DNA from 3 places in the Xanthobacter sp. genome. Region 2 is predicted to be linked to each of the others. Evidence: riboswitches for the same ligand, from Rfam matches in the RefSeq annotation. Region 2 holds a riboswitch; each other region holds the start of a gene.

Region 1 (5,503 bases), on a different contig from region 2:
TGGGCCGCGCGGTGGTCGCGCTCAATCGACGCCTGCGGCATGCGGTGGAGCGGGCGGATGCCATGGCCGGTGAGCTGGGGCTCGGCTCAGGGGGCATGGCGATGCCGGCGGCTCTTATGCCTTATGAGCAGGTGCGTGATTTCTTCTACGCCCGTCACAATTATTTCGCCGAGCTGGACGACGCGGCCGAACGACTGGCGCAGGCGAGACAGCTCATCCCCGGCGACATGGCCGAGGGCCTCGCGCGGTATATGGACATGCGTCATGGCGTGCGGATCGAGCGCGCCGAAGACAAGGCGGCACAGCGCCGCTTTCTGCCCGGTGAACGGGTCCTGCGCCTATCCCGCCGGCTCGACGATGGTCAGCGGGCGTTCCAGATCGCCACCCAGCTTGCTTTCCTGGAGCAGGGCGCGCTGATTGAACGCCTTGCCGAAGAGGCATCGGCGGGCGTGAAGGAAACCCGAGCGCTCACACGGATCGGCCTTGCCAATTACTTCGCCGGTGCATTGCTGATGCCGTACCGCGTCTTCGTCGCCGCGGCGGAGCAGGAGCGTTATGACATCGAGCGTCTCGGCGCACGCTTCGGCGTCGGCTTCGAGACGATCTGCCATCGTCTTAGTTCGCTGCAGCGCCCGGGAGCGACGGGCGTGCCCTTCTTCTTCATTCGGGTGGATCGGGCGGGAAATATTTCGAAGCGGCAGTCGGCGACCGATTTCCATTTCTCCCGGGTGGGTGGCACCTGCCCGTTGTGGAACGTCTACGAGGCATTCGCCCAACCCGGAAGGATTCTCACCCAGCTGGCGCAGATGCCCGACGGGCGCACCTATCTGTGGATCGCTCGTACGGTGCATCACTCCGCCGGCGGCTATGGTGATCCGGGGAAGACCTTCGCCATCGGCCTCGGATGCGACATCCGCCACGCCGGACGGCTGGTTTACTCCAAAGGCCTCGCTCTGGATGATCCCAGCGCGGCCATTCCCATCGGTGCAGGATGCAAGGTGTGCGAGCGGCCGTCATGCCCGCAGCGTGCCTTCCCGCTGATCGGCCGCCTTCTGACGGTGGATGAGAATAGGAGTGTCTTCACGCCCTACTCCGAGGGGTGACAGGGCGAGGGATATTCTGACCTCCAGCACCCGATCACACCGATGGTTGGGCCCTATCCGGTTGAAGAATCGGGTTCCTTGCGTGTGACCGCTCCTGTTCCCCATCGGTCATCGATGGAGCGCAAACATCGCAGGCTGACAGGGCCGTCGGGTTCGGGCGCGCGGCGGCGGTCTGCCGCGCGCCAATTTCTCCGGGGTCTGGTGGCCCGGTGACGTCTTTGTTCGCGGGACCAACCCGTGGACAAGGTCCGTTGAGGCGAGGCATCACGGATGCCGGTGACCTTGTATTTCATGAGCCGATCGGGCACCCGATGCGCATCAGCCTGGAGCCCATGCGCGACATGATACGGCGCCCGGGAAATCTGCGGCCGCACGCGAGAGTAGATCGCGTGGGAGAGCGTGCCAATCTTCGGCACGACGGCCGCCGGTGGGCATTGCGAGGGGTCAAACAGGCTGCGGGAAAATCCCCGTAGGTCGCACCTCCGCCGTCAGGTCCGTCCGTGCGGGAGGGGACTCCGCAGGCGCAAAGTATTGACATTGCCGCCGCAATAGCCACTAAATCTGGTGGTCACGGTCTCTCGACTCGCAAGATCGAGAGCTAAGAGGGAAGCCGGTCCAAAGCCGGCGCTGCCCCCGCAACTGTAAGCGGCGAGTTCTTGTTCACCCATGTCACTGAGGCCCCATGGCCTTGGGAAGACGGACAAGAATGATGACCCGCGAGCCAGGAGACCTGCCGCGACACCAGTACGTCCACGGGCGGGGTGTCCCGGTGAGGCGCTTGCTGCGGGTGGCGTGCGCCTCCCCCTGTTTCGGCATGCGTCCGCCTGCTCTCCGTCCCCACATTCATCGGGGATGATGATGCCAGCGACAGCCGAACGCCATGCCAATGGCAGCCACAGATTTTCCATGCCGGCCCCTGACGTTGAAGCGGTCGCCAGCGCGCCCGGCTATCAGCTCATCCGCCGCAATGGGGCGGTCACGCCGTTCGATGCCGCCAAGATCGGGGTGGCCCTGACCAAGGCGTTCCTGGCCGTGGAGGGACAGTCGGCTGCCGCGTCCCGCCGCATCCACGACATTGTGGCCGGGCTCACCGACCAGATCGTGGCGAACCTCACCCGGCGCCCCGACGTCGGACGCACCTTTCATATCGAAGATGTGCAGGACCAGGTGGAACTGGCCCTCATGCGCGGGGAGCATCACAAGGTCGCCCGCGCCTATGTGCTCTATCGCGAGGCGCGGGCACGGGAACGCGCGAAGGCCCTCGCCGTGGCGCATCCGGGCGGTGATGCCGCCGCCGTGCTGCATGTGAGGACCGCCGACGGCGCATTGGTGCCGCTGGATGCCGCCCGCCTTTCCACCGTCATCGACGAGGCCTGCGCCGGGCTCGACGGCGTCTCGGCCGCGGCGGTGCTGAACGAGGCGCGACGCAACCTCTATGACGGCATCTCGCTGGACGAACTGGCGCAGGCGCCCATCCTGGCGGCGCGCACGCTGGTGGAGACCGAGCCGAACTATTCCAAGGTCAGCGCGCGCCTCCTGCTGGACAAGCTGCGCCGCGAGGCCCTCAGCTTCGTCGCCGGCCGGCCGGAACAGGCGACGCAGGCCGAGATGGCGGAGCGCTACGGCGATTATTTCAGCGCCTATGTGAAGACCGGCATTGCCAATGACCTGCTCGATCCCGAGCTCGGTCGCTTCGACCTTTCCCGGCTGGCTGCCGCCCTCAAGCCGGAGCGGGACCTCGCCTTCGACTATCTGGGCTTCCAGACGCTCTACGACCGCTATTTCCTGCATGTGCGCGGCACGCGCTTCGAGCTGCCGCAGGCCTTTTTCATGCGTGTCGCCATGGGCCTCGCGTTGCGCGAGATCGACCGGGAGGCGCGGGCGATCGAATTCTACGATCTCCTCTCCTCCTTCGACTTCATGGCCTCGACACCGACATTGTTCAATGCCGGGACGCTGCGCGCCCAGCTCTCCTCCTGCTTCCTCACCACGGTGGCGGATGACCTCGACGGCATCTTCAAGGCGGTGAAGGACAATGCGCTGCTCGCCAAATATTCCGGCGGCCTCGGCAATGACTGGACCCGGGTGCGCGGCCTCGGCGCCCACATCAAGGGGACCAATGGCGAGAGCCAGGGCGTGGTGCCGTTCCTGAAGGTGGCGAACGACACCGCCATCGCGGTGAACCAGGGCGGCAAGCGCAAGGGCGCGGTCTGCGCCTATCTGGAAACCTGGCATGTGGACATCGAGGACTTCCTCGATCTGCGCAAGAACACCGGCGACGAGCGCCGCCGCACCCATGACATGAACACCGCCAACTGGGTGCCGGACATGTTCATGGAGCGGGTGGAAGAGGACGGCGCATGGACCCTGTTCTCCCCCGATGAGACGCCCGATCTCCACGACCTTTACGGCCCCGCATTCAAGGCCGCCTATCTCGCCTATGAAGCGCGGGCCGCGCGGGGGGAAATGAAGGTCTTCAAGCAGGTGCGGGCGCTCGATCTGTGGCGGCGCATGCTGACCATGCTGTTCGAGACCGGCCATCCCTGGATCACCTTCAAGGACCCGTGCAATATCCGCTCGCCGCAGCAGCATGCGGGCGTGGTGCATTCTTCCAATCTCTGCACGGAAATCACGCTGAACACCTCGGACGACGAGGTGGCGGTGTGCAACCTCGGCTCAGTCAACCTGTTCTCCCATATCGCCGATGGCCGCCTGGACATGGAGAAGCTGGCGCGCACGGTGCGCATCGCCATGCGGATGCTGGACAACGTCATCGACATCAATTTCTACACCATCCCCGAGGCGCGCCGCTCCAACCTCCGGCATCGTCCCGTCGGCCTCGGCATCATGGGCTTCCAGGATGCGCTTCAGGCGCTTCGCCTTCCCTACGGCTCGGACGCGGCGGTGCGTTTCGCGGATGAGAGCATGGAGGCAATCTCCTTCCATGCCATCTCCGCCTCGGTGGATCTCGCTGCCGAGCGCGGGCGCTATCCGAGCTTTGCGGGCTCGCTCTGGTCGCAGGGCATCCTGCCCATCGACTCCCTCGAACGGCTCGCCGAGGCGCGCGGCGGTGCGGATTTCGACCGGTCCCGGACACTCGACTGGGACAGCCTGCGCCAGCGGGTGGTTGCCACCGGCATGCGCAATTCCAACTGCATGGCCATCGCGCCCACGGCCACCATCTCCAACATCTGCGGCGTCAGCCAGTCGATCGAGCCGGCGTATCAGAACCTCTATGTCAAATCGAACATGTCAGGCGACTTCACCGTGGTGAATGCCGCTCTCGTTCATGACCTGAAGGCCCGCGGACTCTGGGACGAGGTGATGGTTTCAGATCTCAAATATTTCGATGGGAGCCTGGGCGAAATCGCCCGGATTCCGGACGACCTGAAGGACCTCTACGCCACGGCCTTCGAGATCGACCCGGCCTGGCTCGTGGAGGCGGCCGAGCGCCGGCAGAAATGGATCGATCAGGCCCAGTCCCTCAACCTCTATATTGCCAGCCCTTCCGGCAAGAAGCTCGATGAGCTCTATCGCCTGGCCTGGAAGCGGGGGCTGAAGACGACCTATTATCTCAGGGCGCGCTCGGCCACCCATGTGGAGAAGTCCACGCTCAAGGGCACCGACGGCAAGCTCAACGCCGTCGCCGCCACGGTTTCGCCCGCGGTCGCGGCTTTCCCCGCAGCCATTTCCGGCGAAGCTGTCGATCGCGAAGCGTGGGGCAACGCCTGCGCCATCAACGCCCCCACCTGCGAAGCCTGCCAGTGACCGGCGGACAAGGACAAGAAACCATGCTCGACTGGTCTGACACCAAGCCACAGCCCGCCATCATGCCCGGCATTCCGGCCGGTCCCTCCGAAGCCACCGGCCTCGGGGAGATCGACCGCAACGGCGCCCGCGTCACCGTGGACGAGAAGCGCATGATCAATGCGCGCGCCGACGTGAACCAGCTTTTGCCAATGAAGTACCATTGGGCTTGGGAAAAATACCTGTCCGGCTGCAACAATCACTGGATGCCCACCGAGGTGTCCATGCAGGCGGATATCGCGCTGTGGAAGTCACGCGACGGCCTTACCGAGGACGAGCGGCGCATGCTGAAGCGCAATCTCGGCTTCTTCGCCGCCTCCGAGAGCCTGGTGGCGAACAACATCGTGCTCGCCATCTACCGCCACCTCACCAATCCCGAATGCCGGCAGTATCTGCTGCGACAGGCGTTCGAAGAGGCGATCCACACCCATACCTTCCAGTACATCGTCGAAAGCCTCGCCCTCGATGAGGGCGAGCTGTTCAACATGTATCGGGAGGTGCCCTCCATCACCGACAAGGCGGCGTGGGCCCTCAGGCACACCCGGAGCCTCGACGATCCGGAATTCCGCACCGGCACACCGGAAGCGGACCAG
Region 2 (5,503 bases):
GATGGCGTTCTGCAGGTGGATGTGGATTCCGCTTCGGCCCGCAACGACCAGATCCGCGTCGTCGGCGGGGCCACCCTCAGCGGCACCATCGACCCGCGCGCGACCAGCATCGCACCCAAGGATTCCTACACCATCTTCGTCGCGGATCAGCTGACCAGCACGGCGGTGGCGAAGGACAGCGGCCTTGCCTACAGCTGGGCGGTGCATGCCGACGATACCTCGCTGACCATCAGCCCCATCGCCCACTTCCTGCCCAAGGGCGTGTGGCTGTCGGGCAACGAGGCATCCGTTGGCGGAAGCCTGCAGCGGGTGTGGGACACCGGCGACGTCGGCGGCATGTCCAAGGTGTTCAACGGTCTCATCGACATCAATTCGGTGCTGGCCTACCAGAGCGCGCTGGGCCAGCTTTCCCCGCAACTGCTCCAGGCCCCGGCGGGGCTGCGCATCGGCGAGAGTCAGGCCTTCCTCGACCGCACCTTGAGCTGCCCCGTGTTCGTGGCATCGAGCACCCAGCTGCGGGAGGACAATTGCGCCTGGGCGCGGATCATCTACGACCACACCGGCCAGACGACCACCTCGCAGATGCAGGGCTATGCCTCCGACAGCCTGATCTTCCAGGCGGGAGTCCAGCACGAGCTGGCCACGGACTGGTTCCTCGCCTTGTCGGGCGCCTACCAGCAGTCGTCGGTGTCCAGCCCCAGCGGCTGGTTCTCGGCGAGCGGCAACGGCGGCGATATCGGCGTCGCCCTGAAGCGGCAGTGGGGTCCCTGGCTGTTCTCCGCCGCCGTCGACGCCGGCTGGGTCTCCTATGACAACACCCGGACCATCGGCATCGCCGGAGGCCAGGCCACCAGCAACTCCGATGTGTACAACGTCACCGGCCGGCTGCGGGCGTCCTACGAATTCTCGTTCGCCAACTACTATGTGCGGCCGAGGTTGGACCTCGACCTCATTCACGTGGAGATGCCGGGCTTCAGCGAACTCGGCCGCACGGGAGCCGAGCTGGCGTTGCAGGGATCGAGCCTTACCACCTTCGTCGCCACCCCGGCGGTGGAGTTCGGCGGCCGGATGGACCTGCCGGATGGGGTGGTGCTGCGGCCCTACATGACCCTCGGCGCGTCCTTCGCCTCCAACGATGCCTGGCAGACGACGGCGCGCTTCCTGTGGGCGCCGCTGTCTGCCGGCAACTTTGTCACCTCCACGCCGCTGCCCGACGTGCTGGGCAATCTCGACCTCGGATTGCAGGCCGTTACCCGCGACAATCTGGAGATCAAGGTGGAGTACGGCCTTAATGTCGGCCAGGATTTCCTGTCCCAGCGCGGCATGGCGCGCTTCGCCGTCCACTTCTGAGGGCGGCGGCACCGGATGACTTTCTCCGCCGGGCGGTTAACATGCCGGCCGGTGATCGAGGTCCGGGAGCAGCGGGTGGCGAGGTGGCGTGAGGCAGGGTGGGGGCGCGGCGCGTTTTGCGTCTGGCTTGCCTATGCCTTCGTGCTGCAGTTGTTCGTCGCGGGCATCGCGCTCGAGCGCTCCGCCGGCACGGCCATGGCCAGCGCGCCCGGCGGCAGTGCCCTGTGCGCCCGCAGCACCGGAGTTCCGGACAACACCCCGGAGTCGCCGCAGGCAGACCATTCCGTCTGCTGCGCCCTCTGCGCCTTCCATTCTCTGGCGCCGATCCTCCCGGTTGCCGCCGACGCCGGACGTCCTGTCGCGACCCCCGCGATTTCCGAGCGGGCAGCCGTTGCCGTCGCAGAGGGAAGTGGTCGCGACCGCCGCGAGCCGCGGTCCTCGCAGGGTCCTCCCCTCGGCGCCTGACCCCTGACGCCTTCGAAGGCCGAATCTGCCCCGCCTGCGCGGCCACGCCATTGCGTGTCCGGCTCGGGTGGCGGGCGGCTCATCAAGTCCAACCAGCAGGTTCATCCCGCCATGGGGCAGAAGCCCCATTGGCGCAACCAAGGAGCACCCATGTCCATTTTCCATCTCGCCCGCCGTGCCGTGATGGCCGCTGCCGTCGCCACCGTCGCCCTGACGGGCGCTGCCGTGGCGCACGACTACAAGGCCGGCTCGCTGCAGATCGACCATCCCTGGTCGCGTGCGACGCCGGGCGGCGCCAGCGTCGCCGCCGGCTATCTGGTGGTGAAGAACACCGGCGCTGCGCCCGACCGCCTCATCTCCGCCACCGTGCCGTTCGCCGGCCGGGTCGAGATCCACGAGATGGCCATGAAGGACGGCGTCATGGTGATGCGGCCCATCCCGGACGGTCTCACCATCCCGGCCGGCGGCAGCGTCGAGCTGAAGCCGGGCGGCTACCACATCATGTTCATGGACCTGAAGTCCCCGCTCAAGGAGGGCACCTCTGTGGACGGCACGCTGACCTTCGAGAAGGCCGGCAGCGTGCCCGTGAAGTTCCAGGTGGAGGGCCTCGGCGCCTCCGGCAGCGCCCATCCCGGCCACTGAGGCGGGAAACTCACGCGCACGACGCGCCGGTCCGGAAGGTACCGGCGCGTTTCGCCTCCGGGATCGCTTGACAGCGCGGAGGTGTTCGGTGCCTGCTGCACGTGCGAACGGTGCTCCGGTTGCCACGGCATCCGGAGTGAAACGGGAATGGGGTAGGGCCTGAACCTGCGCGGATATCCGCCGGGGTTGGCCCGAAGCCCCAACCGCCCCCGCGACTGTGAGCGGCGAGCGATCTTCCAGTATGCCACTGGCCACAGCCCCTAGGGCCGGCCGGGAAGGCGGGGGTGAGCGTAGACCCGCGAGTCAGGAGACCGGCCGATCGCATGATGATAACCCTCGGGCCGTCGGGTGAGACGGCAACGGAGACCAGCATGCATATCGAACCCGGACTCGTGGACGGGGCCAAGATCGGCCTCAGCTATGTCACGGCGGCCGCCGCCGGCGGCTACGCCCTGAAGCTTGCCTATGAGGCGGCGCGCGAGCGCGGTGTCCTCTCGCTGGCCGGCCGCACCCTCGCCACCACCGCTCTCGTGTTCAGCTTCTTCGAGGTGCTGCCGCACTATCCGGTGGGCGTCTCGGAAGTGCACCTCATTCTCGGCTCGACCCTGTTCCTGATGTTCGGCGCGGCTCCGGCAGCCCTTGGCCTCGCCTTCGGCCTGCTCGTCCAGGGCCTGTTCTTCGCGCCGTTCGACCTGCCCCAGTACGGGATGAACGTGACGACCCTGCTGGTGCCGCTGTTCGGCGTCGCCGCCGTCGCGCGCCGCATCGTGGCGCCGGGCACGCCCTATGTGGAACTGAAGTACGGGCAGGCGCTCGCGCTCTCCACCACCTATCAGGCCGGCATCGTCGGCTGGGTGGCGTTCTGGGCCGTCTATGGCCAGGGCTTCGCATCCGAGAACATCGCCTCGGTGGCGACCTTTGGTGGCGCCTACATGCTCGTCATCATCGTCGAGCCGCTGGTGGACCTTGCGGTGCTTGCGGCCGCGAAGGCGCTGCATGGCGCCTTCAAGGGCGGCAACCCGCTGCTGGAGCGCCGGCTCTACGACGCGGCCTGATCGCGCGCCCGACCCTCGGATAACAGAACGCCGGCGGTGCTCCCGCCGGCGTTCTGCGTTTCAGGGAGCCTCGACGGGCGGGGGCAGGGCGGGAGAGGGCAGGGCGGCTGGGGCTTCCGGGTCCGGCACCAGATGGCGGAGCGGATCGAAGCCGCCCACATGGTTCGCCCAGGCAAGGCCGACGGCGAGGCCCTTGGCGCGGGGCAGCACATGGAAGGCGGCCGCCACCGCCACCAGTTCGCTGGCCGCAAGCTCGAGCGCCAGCGGGAGGTCGCTGAGCAGCTCCAGAATGCCACCCACCAGCGATCCGGCCAGCAGCGCAAGAGGGATTGCGAGGACCGGCACGGCGTTGGTGACGCGGGCATGGCCCAGCGCCTCGCCGCAGTGCGTGCAGGATTCCGAGACCTGCATCCAGCGCCCGAACAGGGCACCTTCGCCGCAGGCCGGGCAACGCCCGGACCAGCCACGCCGCGCCGCCGCCTCGATGGGGCGGGGCGGGTTGAAGCCGTTGGTGTGATAGAGCCGCCGCGGCGCGCGGCGCGCCGGATCGAACGCGGTGCGGGTGACGGTGCCGAATTCCGCCGACATGGCGGCGCGGGCGCGCGCGAGCGCCTCCGAAGACGCGTGAGATTGCGTGTCTGACATGAACGAAAACCCGAAGGGCCGCATGGGCGGCAGGGACCGGAGGCGTCGGGAGGCTCCCGCGCCGGTTCAGCTTTGGGTCAGGTCACAGGAGGGCCACGCGCCTGGGCGCCGCGGGCTTGCTCGGCCGGCCGTCGTTCGCAGCGCGCGGGGAGGTGCGCGATGCGCCGGCCATCGGGCGCCGCGAGCGCGGGTTGCGGCTCCACGGCAAGGCCAGGCGCCGAGGTCAGAACACAGGCGTCGCAGGGATGGGCCTTGAGAACCGTTCCGGTGTCTGCGCCATTGAGGCAGAGGTCCGGCAGCGTGCCGTCCGGCAGCGCATAGGCCGCAAGATCGACGGGAGCCTCGGAGGAGGGCAGGGCGACAGGCTGATGGGCGAACCCGAGCGTCAGCTGCGCCAGCACGAAAAGTGCGGCAGCCGCTACCCGCAAGCCCTTGAATCCCAACCCGATGCCCATGCTCCGCTTGTGTGCAACGCGGCAGAAGGGGTCAAGCGCGTGAATCTACGCAGCGTCTCCCTGCCGCAGGCCGGCTCTGGACCTGCCTGAAGCAGCCGTTATGGTCGCCCGCAACCAGCCAGCGGAACGAAGCCCGAGGAACCGCCCATGACCAAGACCGTGCCCCTTCCCAATGGCGAGACGGTGCCCGCCCTCGGCCAGGGCACCTGGTACATGGGCGAGCGTTCCACCGCCCGTTCCGCCGAGGCGAAGGCCTTGCAGCGCGGCATCGACCTCGGCCTCACGCTCATCGATACGGCGGAGATGTATGCCGACGGCGGCGCCGAGGAGGTGGTGGGGGAGGCCATCGCCGGGCGTCGGGACGAGGTGTTCCTCGTCAGCAAGGTCTACCCGCACAACGCCAGCCGGACCGGCGTCGCCGCCGCCTGCGAGCGCAGCCTGAAGCGGATGAAGACCGACGTGATCGACCTTTATCTCCTCCACTGGCGCGGCAACCATCCCCTGTCCGAGACCATCGCCGGCTTCGAGGCGCTCCAGAAGGCGGGCAAGATCCGCCTCTGGGGCGTGAGCAACCTCGACACGGACGACATGGAGGAACTGCTCGCGACCAAGGGTGGCACTGCCTGCGCCGCCAATCAGGTGCTCTACAATCCGGGCCGCCGCGGGCCGGAATTCGATCTGTTCCCGGAGCTGCGCGCCGCGCGCATCCCGGTCATGGCCTACAGCCCCATCGAGCAGGCCCGCCTGCCCCGCGGCGGGGGGCTGGGCGCCGTGGCGAAGAAGCACGGTGTGGACCCGTTCCAGGTGGCGCTCGCCTGGGTGATGCGCAGCGGGGACGTGATTGCCATCCCCAAGGCGAGCCGCGTCGAGCATGTGGAGATGAACGCCGCC
Region 3 (5,503 bases), on a different contig from region 2:
CTTGGGGGTGTCGGGCAGCTGGATGAAGGTCTGCGGCATCATCGCGCCGTTGCCGTTGGCACCGGCGGTGTCGATGAAGTTGGCCATGGAGAGCGTCCACGAGCCGATCATGGGCACCTTCCAGCCGAGCTTGGCCATGCCGTTGGCGATCTGCGCCAGCTCGGGGCCGATGGCGTAGGTGAGGATCACGTCGGCGCCGGCTTCCTTGGCGCGCAGCAGCTGCGCGGTCATGTCGGTATCGCCGATGTTGAACTTCTCTTCGGCAACCGGCTTCACGCCCATGGTGGCGAGGGCCTTCACCAGATCGGCGCGGCCGAGCTGGCCGTAATTGGTCGAGTCGGCGAGGATGGCCGGCTTCTTGAAGCCCTGCCGCTTCACCGCTTCCTCGGCGATCATGGCGCTCTGGATGGCGTCATTGGCCGAGGTGCGGAAGATGTAGTTGTTCTTGTTGTCCGGCGGCACGAACTGCTTGGAGATCAGGGTGCCGGTGGCCACGTTGTTGATCACCGGGATCTCGGCTTCCTGATAGAAGCGCTGGGAGGCGAGGGCGACGCCGGTGTTGATGTAGCCGAGGGTGGCGACGACGCCTTCCTTGTTGATCAGCTCCTGGGCGATCTGCACGCCCACCTCGTTCTTGGCCTCGTCATCGCGCTCGATGAGCTGCAACGGACGGCCGAGCACGCCGCCGGCCTTGTTCACCTCTTCCACGGCGAGCTTCACGCCGTCGCGCATGCTGACGCCCATGGAGGACGAGCCGCCGGTGAAGGGGCCGGTCAGGCCGATTTTGATGGGGTCGGCGGCGTAAGCTGCACCGGAAAAGGCAAGCCCGAAAACGGCAACGCCTGCGGCCAAAGCCGCGACCATGCTCCTCAGTCGCATCTTCTACTCCCTGTGTTCCCGATTATTCGGTTATTATACTTTTGTAGTACCCGCCCGCTCGGTGGCGGGGCGGCTCTCAATCGTTTAAGCGAATTGAGCGGGGCGCGCCACCATAACCTAGCGGAATGTCGGGTGCGGCCTTTGCTGCTGCCGTTTTTGCAGGCAGCCGCACGCTCGCGATACGGGTCGCCGGTGATTTCGGACCACGCATTCTTGAAGCAATGAGCAAGATGTGATCGCGCGATACGCCTGCCGGCGCGGTCTTCCCGCAGTTGCGTTCAGGTTTTTGCATCTGCGAAGGTGCCGTTGACGCAGGGGGCGGCCGACGCCTATGGTCGCGATGACGGTTCCCGCAAGGGATCAAAAGGGAACGCGGTGCTCCGGTCTCACCGGAAATGCCGTGGCTGCCCCCGCAACTGTAAGCGGCGAGTCCTCTGCCATCAGCCACTGGGTTGCGAGACCTGGGAAGGCGGCAGTCTGGGCGATGACCCGCGAGCCAGGAGACCTGCCGTCAGCCGTGGTCACGCGCGAGCACGTCGGGCGGGGTTCTCCTGATGGCGGTTTTTCCGGGCCCGATATGGCCGGGAATGCCTCGTTCGCGGTGACGGACCACCCGTGCCGTCGAGTGCCTTCATGTCTTCCGCCGTCCCGTCCCGATCCCGCCGCGCACTGCCGGCCGCGGCCCTGCTCACGCTCGCCTGTGTTCCGCTTGCCTGTGTTGCGCCCGCCCTCGCCCAGACGGCGGACGACCAGAATGCGGGCGACCTGCCCACCATCGTGGTGAGCGCCACCGGCATTCCCACGCCCGAGACCGAGGTGGCGAGTTCCGTCAGCATCGTCACCGAGCAGGACATCGCCCGCAACCAGCAGCGCACCCTGCCGGACGTGCTGCAATCGCTGCCCGGCCTCAACGTGGTGCAGACGGGCGGGCCGGGCGGCACCACCTCGGTGTTCATCCGCGGCACCAATTCCAATCATGTGAAGGTGCTGATCGACGGCATCGATGCCGGCAATCCCGCCGCCACCAACGGCGCGTTCGATTTCGGCAAGCTGCTGGCGTCCGATCTCGAGCGGGTGGAGGTGCTGCGCGGCCCGCAGTCCGGCCTCTATGGCTCGGATGCCATCGGCGGCGTCATCTCCATCACCACCAAGAAGGGGGAGGGGCCGCCCAAGGTTTCCGCCTATGCGGAGGGCGGCGCGCTCGGCACCTTCAACCAGTATGCGAGCCTCACCGGCGCCACCGAGAAGCTGGCCTATTCCTTCAACGTCACCCACTTCTCGTCCACCGAGATCCCGGTGACGCCGCAGAACATCGTGCCCCCCTTCTGGCCGCGCAATCCCAACGCCTATGACAACTGGACCTACTCCACCCGGCTCGACTGGCAGGCCACCGAAACCTTCGCGGTGAATTTCGTCGCCCGCTACATCGACACCAGCCTCGCCTTCACGCCGGACGTCTTCCCCCCGCCCACCTATGCCGGCATCCCGGCGGCGCTGCGCTCCACGGCCTATACGGGCATGTTCTTCACCAAGGGGGAGGGCGTGTGGACCGCGCTGGACGGCGCTCTCGTCACCTCCTTCGGCGCCAGCGAGCTGACCACGTCGAACCCCACCGTGGGGCCGAATCCGAGCGTGAACGGCACCTATGACGGCGACCGGCAGGTCTATTACGTGCGCTCCAACTATCTGGTGGCGCCGGGCCAGAACCTGCTGGTGGGCGCCGAGCGGCGGAACGAGTCCATCACCTCGTCCACCGCCTACACCAATGTGGACGCCTCCACCGGCGACACGGGCGTCTATGCCGAGTACCAGGGCAACGTCTGGAACCGGCTCTTCTTCGCCGCCAACGTGCGCTACGACGCCGACGACAGCTTCGGCGACCACACCACCTTCCGCCTCGCCCCGGCGCTGCTGTTCGACGAGACCGGCACCAAGCTGAAGGCGAGCTATGGCACCGGCTTCAAGGCGCCCACCCTCTACCAGCTCTACGCGCCCTATTACGGCAACGTGAACCTCCAGCCGGAGGAGAGCGAAGGCTGGGATGCGGGCTTCGAGCAGAAGGCGTTCGGCGAGCGGGTGCTGTTCGGGGTCACGTACTTCCACAACAACATCACCAACCTCATCAGCTACGATCCGGTGACGTTCCAGAACGTCAACATCTCCAGCGCCGTGACCCAGGGCGTGGAGGCGTTCGTGGCGGTGAAGGTGACGGACCGCATCGATGCGCGGGTGGACTACACCTACACCGACGTGGTGGGCTACGTGCCGCCGGGCCAGCCCTTCGGCGCCGCCTGCGCGCCCATCAACGCCACCTCCTGCTATCCCCTGCGCCGGCCCAATAACAAGGTCAGCCTGACGCTGGGCTGGCGGCCGACCGACGAACTCGATCTGGCGGCGAGCCTCGTCTATGCCTCTTCCTGGTGGGACATCGTGCGCCTCACGTCGAACTACATCGACCAGCCCGGCTATACCGTGGTGAATCTGGCGGCCAACTACCGGCTGAATACCGTCACCACCGTGTTCGGGCGCATCGACAATCTGTTCAACCAGACCTACGAGAACCCCAACGGCTTCCTCGCCCCCGGCTTCGGTGCCTATGGCGGGGTGAAGCTCACGTGGTGAGGTTTGATTGGTGAGGAATGATCGGTGAGGTTTTGGTGAAAGGCGCGGCGGCCGGGCTGATGCTCGCGGCCCTTCTGGCCTGCGCTCCGGCGCGGGCGGAGGAGGCCCATGGTCCGCCACTCGGCCGGCCCCGCGTCGTCTCCCTCAATCTGTGCGCGGACGAGCTGGCCCTGCGGCTCGCCGATCCCGGACAGGTGCTCTCCGTCACCCATCTCGCGCGCGATCCCCTCGCCTCCAACGTGGCGGACCGCGCGCACGACGTGCCGGTCAATCGCGGGCTGGCGGAAGAGGTGGTGCCGCTGAAGCCGGACCTCGTGCTCGCCGGCGCCTACACCACCCGCACCGCCACCGCCGTGCTCCGCCGCCTCGGCTTCGAGGTGCTGGAGCTGACGGAACCGCAGACCCTCGACGAGGCCTACGCCCAGATCCGCACTGTGGCGGCGCGGCTCGGCGTGCCGGAGCGGGGCGCGGCCATGGTGCGGGAGATGAAAGAGGCCTTCGCCCGCCTGCCGCCGGTGGCGGGGCCGCGCCCCACCGCCGTGGTGCTGCGGCCCAACGGCTTCACCACCGGCCGCGGCTCGCTGGCGGACGAACTGATGGAAAAGGCCGGCCTCACCAACCTCGCGGCCCAGCTTCCCACCGACAAGATGGGCCAGCTCGCGCTGGAGGAGATCGTGCGCGCCGCGCCTGACCTCGTGGTGGTGAATGCCGATGATACGGCGCCGCCCTCGCTGGCCGACGCCTTGCTGCACCATCCGGCTCTCGCTCCCTTCAAGGACCGCACGCTGGCGCTGCCGCTCAAGCTGTGGACCTGCGCCGGGCCGGACCTCGCCGAGGCGGCGGCTCAGCTCGCGGCGGCGCGGGCGCGGCTCGCCGGTCCGGAAGCGGCGCGACCGGCGGCCGTCCACGCGTCCGCCGAGGGCGCGCGCTGATGCCGTCGCGCCTCGTTCTCGCCCTCGGCCTTCTGGTGCTGGTGCTGTTCTCAGCCTCGGTGGCGGTGGGCTATGCGCCGCTCGATCTTGGCGCCGCCTTCGGCGATCTTCTCGCCGGCCGGCAGAGCCTTGCGGCGCTGGTGCTGTCGGAACTGCGCCTCCCGCGCGCCATCCTCGGCGCGGCGGTGGGCTTCAGCCTCGGCCTCACCGGGGCGGCCTTGCAGGGGCTGATGCGCAATCCGTTGGCCGATCCCGGTGTGGTGGGCGTCTCCGGAGCGGCGGCGCTGGGGGCGGTCATCGCCTTCTATTTCGGCTTCTCCGCCTCCTTCGCGCTGGCGCTGCCCTTGGGCGGGCTGATGGGCGCGGCGGCGGCCACCGCCGTGCTGCTGGCGCTTGCGGCACGCGGGGCGGGGACGGTGATGCTGATCCTCGCCGGCGTCGCCTTGTCGAGCCTCGCGGGCGCGCTCACCGCGCTGGCGCTGAACCTCGCGCCGAGCCCCTATGCGGCGCTGGAGCTGGTGTTCTGGCTCATGGGCTCGCTGGCCGACCGCAGTCTCGTGCATGTGGCGCTGGCGCTGCCCTTCATGGTGGTGGGCTGGGGGCTGGTGCTCGCCACCGGCCCGGCGCTCGATGCCCTCACACTGGGGGAGGACGCGGCCGAAAGCCTCGGCTTCTCCCTGCGCCGGGTGCGGCTGCTGGTCATCGGCGGTACGGCGGCGGCGGTGGGGGCGAGCGTGGCGGTGGCGGGGGCCATCGGCTTCGTGGGGCTGGTGGTGCCGCATCTGGTGCGTCCGCTGGTGGGCCACCGGCCGGGCCGGCTTCTGGCGGCGAGCGGGCTTGCCGGCGCGGCCCTCACCCTCGGGGCGGACATCGTGGTGCGGCTCATCCCCACCCGGCCGGAGCTTCAGCTCGGCGTGGTGACGGCGCTCATCGGCGCGCCCTTCTTCCTGTTCCTCCTCGCCCGGCTCAGGGGGAGGGAGGCATGAGGCTCGCCGCCCGTTCCGTCACCGTCACGCGCGGCGCCGCGACTTTGGTGCGCGACCTCAGCCTCGATGTCGAGGGCGGCACCT

Evidence for each region. Region 2 has a riboswitch for cobalamin ahead of ACE3QW_RS13835 (energy-coupling factor ABC transporter permease). Riboswitches for the same ligand answer to the same signal wherever they lie in the genome.
Region 1: another riboswitch for cobalamin. It lies ahead of ACE3QW_RS10575 (ribonucleoside-diphosphate reductase subunit alpha); the one in region 2 lies ahead of ACE3QW_RS13835 (energy-coupling factor ABC transporter permease).
Region 3: another riboswitch for cobalamin. It lies ahead of ACE3QW_RS00275 (TonB-dependent receptor plug domain-containing protein); the one in region 2 lies ahead of ACE3QW_RS13835 (energy-coupling factor ABC transporter permease).

What each region holds. Positions count from the first base shown of each region.
Region 1 covers NZ_JAYRPE010000028.1:5,812-11,314, forward strand. Annotated here, with positions in the region: gene ACE3QW_RS10570 (short-chain fatty acyl-CoA regulator family protein) at 1-1,103, shown strand, start outside; cobalamin riboswitch at 1,658-1,856, shown strand; gene ACE3QW_RS10575 (ribonucleoside-diphosphate reductase subunit alpha) at 2,010-4,871, shown strand; gene ACE3QW_RS10580 (ribonucleotide-diphosphate reductase subunit beta) at 4,895-5,503, shown strand, end outside.
Region 2 covers NZ_JAYRPE010000045.1:35,448-40,950, forward strand. Annotated here, with positions in the region: gene ACE3QW_RS13820 (hypothetical protein) at 1-1,350, shown strand, start outside; gene ACE3QW_RS13825 (hypothetical protein) at 1,366-1,815, shown strand; gene ACE3QW_RS13830 (copper chaperone PCu(A)C) at 1,966-2,457, shown strand; cobalamin riboswitch at 2,549-2,792, shown strand; gene ACE3QW_RS13835 (energy-coupling factor ABC transporter permease) at 2,829-3,512, shown strand; gene ACE3QW_RS13840 (DUF983 domain-containing protein) at 3,573-4,157, opposite strand; gene ACE3QW_RS13845 (hypothetical protein) at 4,235-4,612, opposite strand; gene ACE3QW_RS13850 (aldo/keto reductase) at 4,760-5,503, shown strand, end outside.
Region 3 covers NZ_JAYRPE010000001.1:57,649-63,151, forward strand. Annotated here, with positions in the region: gene ACE3QW_RS00270 (ABC transporter substrate-binding protein) at 1-879, opposite strand, end outside; cobalamin riboswitch at 1,207-1,407, shown strand; gene ACE3QW_RS00275 (TonB-dependent receptor plug domain-containing protein) at 1,513-3,501, shown strand; gene ACE3QW_RS00280 (ABC transporter substrate-binding protein) at 3,519-4,433, shown strand; gene ACE3QW_RS00285 (FecCD family ABC transporter permease) at 4,433-5,419, shown strand; gene ACE3QW_RS00290 (ABC transporter ATP-binding protein) at 5,416-5,503, shown strand, end outside.